Regions from separate parts of the Rothia sp. 11273D007AR genome, predicted to be linked through region 2. Evidence: predicted binding sites of a transcription regulator. Region 2 holds the regulator's gene; the other holds the start of a gene.

Region 1 (4,348 bases), on a different contig from region 2:
TTCCAGTCCGGTGATGGTCTTGTGACGGCCCGGAACCTGCTTGGCCCCGTTGAGTTTATTGGCCAGGGAGGTATAGAGAATATCGTTGACCAGGGTGGACTTACCTGAACCGGAAACACCGGTAACGGCGGTGAGCACGCCCAGAGGGAACTCGACATCCACGTTCTTGAGGTTGTTTTCGCGGGCCCCAATGACCTTGATGGTGCGTTTGGGGTCAACCGGACGGCGGGTGGCAGGCACTGTGATAGCGCGACGCCCTGCCATATAGTCACCGGTCACTGACTCCTTATTTTCAAGCAGCTCAGCATAGGTACCCGAGTGCACGATCTGGCCGCCGTGCTCGCCCGCGCCAGGGCCGACGTCCACAATCCAGTCGGCTTCCTTCATGGTGTCCTCATCGTGCTCCACCACAATCAGGGTATTGCCCATGTCGCGCAGCTTGGTGAGAGTTTCAATCAGACGGCGGTTATCGCGCTGGTGCAGACCAATGGAGGGCTCATCCAGCACATAGAGCACGCCCACCAGGCCAGAACCAATCTGGGTTGCCAGGCGGATACGCTGGGCTTCACCACCCGAGAGAGTACCAGCTGAACGAGCAAGGTTCAGGTAGTCCAGCCCCACATCCAGCAGGAACTGCAGGCGGGCATCGATTTCCTTAAGCACCAGCTCAGCAATCTTAGCCTCACGCTCACTCAGGGTCAGCGAGCGCATGAAGGTGAGGGCCTCACGCATGGGCATCTCGGTGACGTCGGCGATGGATTTGCCGCCGACGGTGACGGCCAGGATGGTGGGGTTGAGGCGGGCGCCGTTACAGGCGGTGCAGGCGACCTTGCGCATGTACTGTTCGTAGCGGTCTTTGGACCAGTCTGATTCGGTTTCTTCGTACTTGCGCTTGATGTAGGCGCTGGCGCCTTCGAAGCCGGAGGTGTAGCGGCGTTCGCGACCGAAGCGGTTTTTGTAGGCGACGGTGACCTTGTAGTCCTTGCCGTTGAGGATGGCTTTTTTAACCTTGGCGGGCAGGTCTTTGAAGGGGGTAGCTAGGTCGAAGTCTAGTTCTTCGGCCAGGCCAGCTAGCAGGCGGAGCCAGTATTCACTGGTGGCCTTGCCGGTGGCCCAGGGGGCAACGGCGCCTTCGGCTAGGGAGAGGTCGGGGTTAGGGACGATGAGGTCGGTGTCCACTTCGAGGGTGGAGCCGATACCGTCGCAGGCTGCGCAGGCACCAAAGGGTGAGTTGAAGGAGAAGGCTCGGGGTTCGACCTCGGTGACGGCTAGGGGGTGGCCATTGGGGCAGGCCAGGTTTTCGCTGAAGGAGCGGGTGCGGCCGGGGGCGTCGGCGTCCTCATCAACGAAGTCGATGAGCACCTTGCCATCGGCCAGGGAGAGAGCGGTCTCGACGGAGTCGGTCAGGCGCTGGTGAACGCTTTCCTTGATGGCGATACGGTCAACCACGACCTCGATGGTGTGCTTGTACTGCTTTTCCAGCTTGGGCGGGTCGGTCAGCTGGATGACCTCGCCGTCCACGCGGGCACGGGCGTAGCCGGCGGTGGAGAGTTCTTTGAAGAGGTCAACGAACTCACCCTTGCGGGCTGAGACGACGGGGGCAAGCACCTGCAGGCGAGTTTTCTCGGGGTAGTCCATGAGCGTGTCGACGATTTGCTGGGGGGACTGTTTGGAGATTTCTTCGCCGCATTCGGGGCAGTGGGGGTGCCCCACGCGCGCCCAGAGCAGGCGCATGTAGTCGTAAATTTCGGTGATGGTACCGACGGTTGAACGCGGGTTCTTGGAGGTTGATTTTTGGTCGATGGAGACGGCCGGTGATAGGCCCTCAATAAAGTCGACATCAGGCTTATCGACCTGGCCCAGGAACATGCGGGCGTAAGAGGAGAGGGACTCGACGTAGCGGCGCTGGCCTTCTGCAAAGATGGTGTCAAAGGCCAGGGAGGATTTACCGGAGCCGGAGAGGCCGGTGAAGACGACCATGGCGTCGCGGGGGATGTCGAGGTCGACGTTTTTGAGGTTGTTTTCGCGGGCGCCCTGCACACGGATATGGGTGAGGTCGTTGCCGGTGGGTTGTGTGGCTGAGCCTGCCATGAGTCACCTATCTAAGAGATTGTTTCGAAGATATATTCTATAGGGTTTGCGTGGGCGATGAAAGCGTCTACCCCTCCCGGTTTGTACCGCCTCCTGCTCATTCTGGGGTCTTAAAACGGGCAGGGCATGGTACAAAGTGGTGTGAGAGCCTAGAATGGGGTCATGAGTGACCTAGCCAATACCCTGATTTTTGAGTCCGATGCCCTGACCGTGCGGTCCATTGCGGTATCGGAGATGGAAAACAACGTCTACCTGCTGACCCACCGGGCAAGCGGTGGGCAGGTGCTGATTGACGCCGCGGACGATTTTCCCGCCATCAATACCTTCGCCCAGCAGGCTGCCGCCACTGACTCCCCCGCTGCCCACGACCAGGCGGGGGCTGGCGTCCGCGCCCTGGTGACCACCCATTCCCACTGGGACCATATCCGCGCCCTGTCCGATGCTGTTGAAGCTTGGGACCCGGCAACCTACTGCGGCGCCCCCGATGCTGAGGCTATCGCCGAGCAGGAAGGCGTAGAGGTTGAAGAACGCCTGGTGGGCGGCGAGCGCCTGACCCTAGCCGGTATTGAGCTTGAGGTGATTGCCCTGCGCGGGCATACACCGGGTTCAATTGCCCTGGCCCTACGGGCACCTGAGGGTGCGGACGCCGGTGAGCGGGTTCTGCTGTTCACCGGGGATTCGCTCTTCCCGGGCGGGGTGGGCAAGACCAACTCTCCCCAGGATTTTGAGCAGCTCTTTGCCGATGTTTCAGAGCGCATCTTCGGCCGCTTTGACGATAGAACCCTGGTGCTGCCGGGCCATGGCGACTCCACCACCCTGGGCAGGGAACGCCCCCAGCTGCCTGCGTGGAAGGAGCGGGGCTGGTAGTAGAATCAAAGTGAAAGCACTAGCCCTCGACAGAAAGATGTGAGATGACCTCCCCAGCAAACTCAGGAGCCCATCAGCAGGCCCTCGCGGCATTCAAGGACATTGTGGGCTCTGACCATGTGCTCACCGCAGAGCACGCGACCATGCCCTACAGCAAGGGCTACCGCTTCGGCGGCGGCCCCCTGCTTGCCGTCCTCCGCCCCACCACCCTGGTGCAGATGTGGAAGGCGCTCCAGGTCTGCGTCGACCACAACCTCATGGTAATTCCCCAGGCCTCTAACACCGGTCTGACCGGCGGTTCCGGCCCCGGCTTCCAGGACTACGACCGCCCCATCGTGCTCATCTCAACCCACCTCATCAACCAGGTGCACCTGATTAACGACGCCCACGAGGCCATCTCCCTGGCCGGCGCCACCCTCACCCACCTGACCGAAGAACTGGCACCACACGGCCGCGAACCCCACTCGGTGATCGGGTCCACCTCCATCGGTGCCTCGGTCATCGGCGGTATCGCCAATAACTCCGGCGGCAGCCAGATTCGTAAGGGCCCGGCCTTCACACGCGAAGCCATCTACGCCCGCGTCACCGAAGAAGGCAAGGTCGAGCTGGTCAACCACCTGGGCATCTCCCTGGGCGATGACCCCGAGGTCGCCCTCGACCGCCTGCAGCGCGGCGCCTGGTCGGCGGACGATGTCACCCCCGCCCCTGCCGACAGCAGCGAGACCGAGTACGCCGCCCACCTGCGCAAGATGGAGCCGACCCCCGCCCGCTACAACTCCAACCCCGAGTACCTGTTTGAGGCGTCCGGATCCGCTGGCAAAATCATGGTCTTTGCCGTGCGAACCCGCACCTTCCCGCTCGAGAAGAACCCCGCCATGTTCTACATCGGCACCCACAACCCTCGCGAACTCGAAGAAATCCGCCGCATCTTCCTTGAAGCTGACATGCCCCTGCCCATCTCGGGTGAGTACATGGGCCGTAGTGCCTTCGACCTGGCAGAAAAGTATGGCAAAGACACCTTCGTCTTCCTCAAGTACATGAGCTCTGCCCTGCAGACCCGCATGTTTGCCTTCAAGACCTGGGCTAACGGGGTCTTCGGTAAGGTTCCGGGCATCGGCCCCACCTTCGCAGACACCGTCTCCCAGCGTTTCTTCGACCTGGTCCCCAGCCAGCTGCCCAAGCGTATGCTGGAGTACCGCGACCGCTTCGAACACCACCTGCTGCTCACCGTCAGCGAGGCCCAGAAGCAGGCGACCGAAACCATGCTCAAGGACTTCTTTGCGGCCCCCGAGCACGAGGGTGATTTCTTCATCTGCACGGCGGACGAGGCACAGAGCGCCAACCTCCACCGCTTCGGCGCTGCCAGCGCCGCCACCCGCTACGCCAGCAT
Region 2 (4,348 bases):
GCTATCGCCTCTGGGGCGGTTGAAACTCAGCGCGCATGAAGGAACACGTCACCGCACCCACCGGTCAGGAGCTAGAAACCCTGCCCGGTGCCCAGCCCGTCCTGCACCTCTTGGACACCGTGGTGGAACGCTCCGGTGGCCAGATGCGCGATGGTCAGCGCACCATGGCGGCCCACGTTGCCCGCGCCCTGGAGACTGAAAAGCACCTGCTGGTGCAGGCAGGTACCGGCACCGGTAAGTCCCTGGGCTACCTGGTGCCCGCTATCTATGCCGCCCAGACCGCCGAAAAGCCCATCGTGGTGGCAACCGCAACCCTGGCCCTGCAATCCCAGATCGTTAACAGAGACATTCCTCGCCTGCTGGAATCACTGGGAGATGAGCCCGAACACGAAACCGATGTAGCCATCCTCAAGGGCCGCAACAACTATGTCTGCCTGCACAAGCTGGAAGGTGGCTACCCCGAGGACGACGGTGACGCCCTCTTCGACATGGACGCTACCACCGGCTCCACCGGCCCCGCCGGAAAACTGGGGGAAGAAGTTGTGCGCCTTCGCGAATGGGCACAGACCACCGACACCGGCGACCGTGACGAGCTGCTGCCAGGCGTCAGCGATAAGGCATGGCGGCAGGTAGCCGTCACAGCCTCAGAATGCCTGGGCAAAAAATGCCCCCTGATCGAAGAATGTTTCAGCGAGATGGCCCGAACCAGGGCTGCTGAATCAGATATCGTCATTACCAACCACGCCCTTCTCGCCATCAACGCCTTTGAGGGTGCTGCGGTGCTACCCGACCACGACATCGCCATCATCGACGAGGCCCACGAACTGGCTGACCGCGTCACCGGCGCCGTCACCGGGGCACTCTCTCCTGCTGCTATTACCAAGGTTGCCCGCAGCCTCAAACGGCACACGGACGCCGACCACAAGGCACTAGAACAGGCAGCGCTGGCCCTTGACGACTCTCTCAATGGGGTACCCGCCGAGATGATGCCCAAGGGCTTGCCTGACCGGGTTGCCGCTGCCATGGAACGCGTGCGCGATGCGGCGCGTCAGGCCCTCACCGATACGAAGAGCGGGGACAAGGACGGCGACGCTGGCCGCCAGATGGCGCGTGCCGCCTTGACAGAGGTGCACGAAACCTCAGAAAAGATGCTGACCGCTGACCCGCTCTATCAGGTTATCTGGGTTTCTCGTACCGGCTCCTGGGAGCCCGGTAGGGGGTATGTGGCGGCAGCTGACGATGACCCCGCCACCCTGAACATTGCCCCTATCTCAGTTGCCGGTTACCTGCGAGAGGGGCTTTTCGAAAACCGCACCGTGGTGCTGACGTCTGCGACGCTGACGGTGGGAGAAAGTTTTGATGCCGCCGCTGGTGCTCTGGGGCTGATGGGTAAGGACGCTCCGCGCTGGGACGGTATCGACGTGGGCTCACCCTTTAACTACCCCAAGCAGGGCGTGCTGTATCTAGCCTCTGACCTGCCTAAACCTGGGCGGGGAGTTTCGGTAGAGCAGCTGGACCGTATCGTTGAACTCGTGACTGCCTCGGGTGGCGGCGCGCTGGGGCTCTTTTCCTCTAAGCGTGGTGCTGAGCTGGCTGCCGAGTACGTGCGGGAGCGCACCGACCTGAACATTCTTCTGCAGGGGGAGTCGTCTTTGCGTGCCCTGGTGCAGGAGTTCACTGAGGACACCGATTCCTGCCTATTCGGCACCATGAGTCTCTGGCAGGGCGTGGATGTTCCTGGCGACTCCTGCCGCCTGGTCATGATGGACCGTATTCCCTTCCCCCGCCCCGACGATCCGCTGTCGCAGGCGCGCACCCGGGCGGTAGCAGCTGCTGGCGGTAACGGCTTTATGGCTGTGTCTGCCTACCATGCGGCGGTACGCATGGCCCAGGGCGCCGGCCGCCTGGTGCGGTCGGTCGGTGACAGGGGAGTTGTGGCCGTCCTTGACTCCCGCATCGCTACTCAGCGCTACGGCTCTTATCTGGTGAAGTCCCTTCCGCCCTTCTGGACAACAACCCGCAAGGACGTGGTGCTAGGAGCCCTTGAGCGCCTTAGGCAGTCAATCGACTAGTGAGAGGCTAGGTCTTAGAGACTGCGCAGTACGGAGACGACCTTACCCATGATGGTGGCTTTATCGCCCAGAATGGGCTCGTACTGGGTGTTCTGGGGCAGCAACCAGGTGTGACCATCGCGCTGGCGGAAGGTCTTCACGGTGGCCTCGTCGTCGAGCAGGGCCGCGACGATGTCACCGTTCTGGGCGGTGTTCTGGGCACGCACTACGACCCAGTCGCCGTCGCAAATCGCAGCATCGACCATGGAGTCGCCCTTGACTCGCAGCATAAAGAGGTCGCCCTGACCTACGAGCTGGCGGGGGAGCGTCATGACGTCTTCAATTGCCTGCTCAGCGGCAATGGGTGAGCCCGCAGCAATACGGCCCACCAGAGGAACGGTAGCGAGGTTATCGTCGGTCTGCGCGAAGGTAGGCACAATCGGCAGCGTGATGACGCTGGTTTCAGGCTTTACTTCTTCGGGGGAGGTCTCGCCGGTGAGAACCTCAATGGCGCGAGGACGCTTGGGGTCGCGCCTAATATAGCCCATCTCTTCTAGGCGAGAGAGCTGATGGGTAACAGATGAGAGTGAAGCGAGACCAACGAGGTCACCGATTTCACGCATAGACGGCGGGTAGCCGTGCTCATCAATAGCGCTTGAAATGGCGCTCAAAATTTTTTTCTGGCGGGCAGTGAGGGGGCGAGAGCCCTTGTGGTGCGGGCTTGCCGGAGTCTGCGGAGTTCGTTCGCTCACGGTATCTCGTCTCTGTTGGTTCTTAAAATGTCAGCCACCCGGTGTTCACTATCAAGTGGTCTTCTAAGACTATGTCAAGCAAACAGGTTATTCAAACATTTGTTCTAATTTTTCTCGACTATGTTCGATTTTTCTGATAGAACATAGATACGAAGAATTTTTAGAACAAAGATTCGACTATTGGTTGAATGTTTGAGCGTGAATCAGGAGAAAGACTTATGAGCACCATCGCCTTGCCCGAGTTTATGGCTCGTACTTCTTTGAAGAAGCCCCTTGATCAGGCTGCTACTTTTACCGTCCGTCAGCACCCGCAGGTGCCCGCATCGGCCGGGGCACTGCGGCAACCCCAGTACCGCATTCGTTTTGCGGCACCTGTGTCTGCGCGTCCCGCACCTGTAGCTCCCTTGCGGAATCTGCCTTCCCACCCTGCTGCTTCTACCCCGGCTCAGCGGCCTAGCGCGGTAGTAGAACCGTCTCAGAAAGCGAAGACGGGGCGTGGGAAAATCCGTTTGACCCGCCGGGGGCGCCTGGTTTTTAGGGGCCTGCCTCTACTCACCCTCGTGGCTCTTGTGGTTCTCGGTGCCCTGACTTTCCTTGCACCCGGCGAAGCTAAGAGTGCCACTGTCGAACCTGTTGTTCCGGTTAGCCAAACGGTCACCGTTGTGCACGGCGATACTCTCTGGACCATCGCAGCAGATGTGGCACCCGGTGAAGATAATCGCGATGTCATCAATCGCATCATGCAGATTAACGACCTCACCAGCGCACAGCTGGTTCCCGGTCAGGTTCTTGAGGTGCCTGTCTACACTCAGTCACAGTAAGAAAAAGAGCGGTGCCCTATGCCAGACTGCGAAACAAGAATGCAGCGTACGGGGCTAGGTCGCTACACTAGGGGAGTGACCGAAACTACCACAGCACTCGAAGCCCTGCCCCTGCGCGAAGATTTGCGGGGCCGTTCACCCTACGGCGCACCCATGATTGATGTTCCGGTAACCCTCAACGTTAACGAGAACACCCACCCCATGCCGCAAGAAGTTATCGATGCCATCACGCGCGATGTAGCAGAGGCCGCCGTAACCCTGAATCGCTACCCCGACCGCGAGTTCGATACCCTCAGAGCGGAACTCGCAGACTACCTGGGGCACGGTCTGACCCCCGAAAACATCTGGGCAGCTAACGGCTCCAATGAGATTCTCCAGCAACTCATGCAGGTCTTTGGTGGCCCCGGGCGCTCGGTCATGAGCTTCGTGCCCACCTACTCTATGTACCCCCTGCTGGCAGACGGCACCAATACCGCTTTCATCGCGGGTACCCGCGCAGCCGACTACTCCCTCACCGCAGCTTCAGCAGTTGAACAGATTGAAGAGCACAAGCCTTCTATCGTTATTCTCTGCTCACCCAATAACCCCACCGGCACCGGCCTGGGGCTAGACGTTATCGAAGCGGTCTACGACGCGGTGGCAGCCTACAACGGTATCGTCGTGGTCGATGAGGCCTACGCAGAGTTTGCCCAAGACCGCACCCAGAATGCTCTCACCCTACTTC

Evidence for each region. The regulator LexA, encoded in region 2, represses DNA repair genes until DNA is damaged. The targets are predictions, from matches to a motif close to TCGAACANNTGTTCGA.
Region 1: the regulator LexA is predicted to act here: its motif matches at 2,116-2,131, upstream of uvrA (excinuclease ABC subunit UvrA).

What each region holds. Positions count from the first base shown of each region.
Region 1 is NZ_JBPPWJ010000005.1:78,390-82,737, forward strand. It holds gene uvrA (excinuclease ABC subunit UvrA) at 1-2,091, opposite strand, end outside; gene ACED88_RS03990 (MBL fold metallo-hydrolase) at 2,254-2,958, shown strand; gene dld (D-lactate dehydrogenase) at 3,003-4,348, shown strand, end outside.
Region 2 is NZ_JBPPWJ010000001.1:192,533-196,880, forward strand. It holds gene hflX (GTPase HflX) at 1-39, shown strand, start outside; gene ACED88_RS00890 (ATP-dependent DNA helicase) at 36-2,072, shown strand; gene lexA (transcriptional repressor LexA) at 2,087-2,803, opposite strand; gene ACED88_RS00900 (LysM peptidoglycan-binding domain-containing protein) at 3,022-3,624, shown strand; gene ACED88_RS00905 (histidinol-phosphate transaminase) at 3,700-4,348, shown strand, end outside.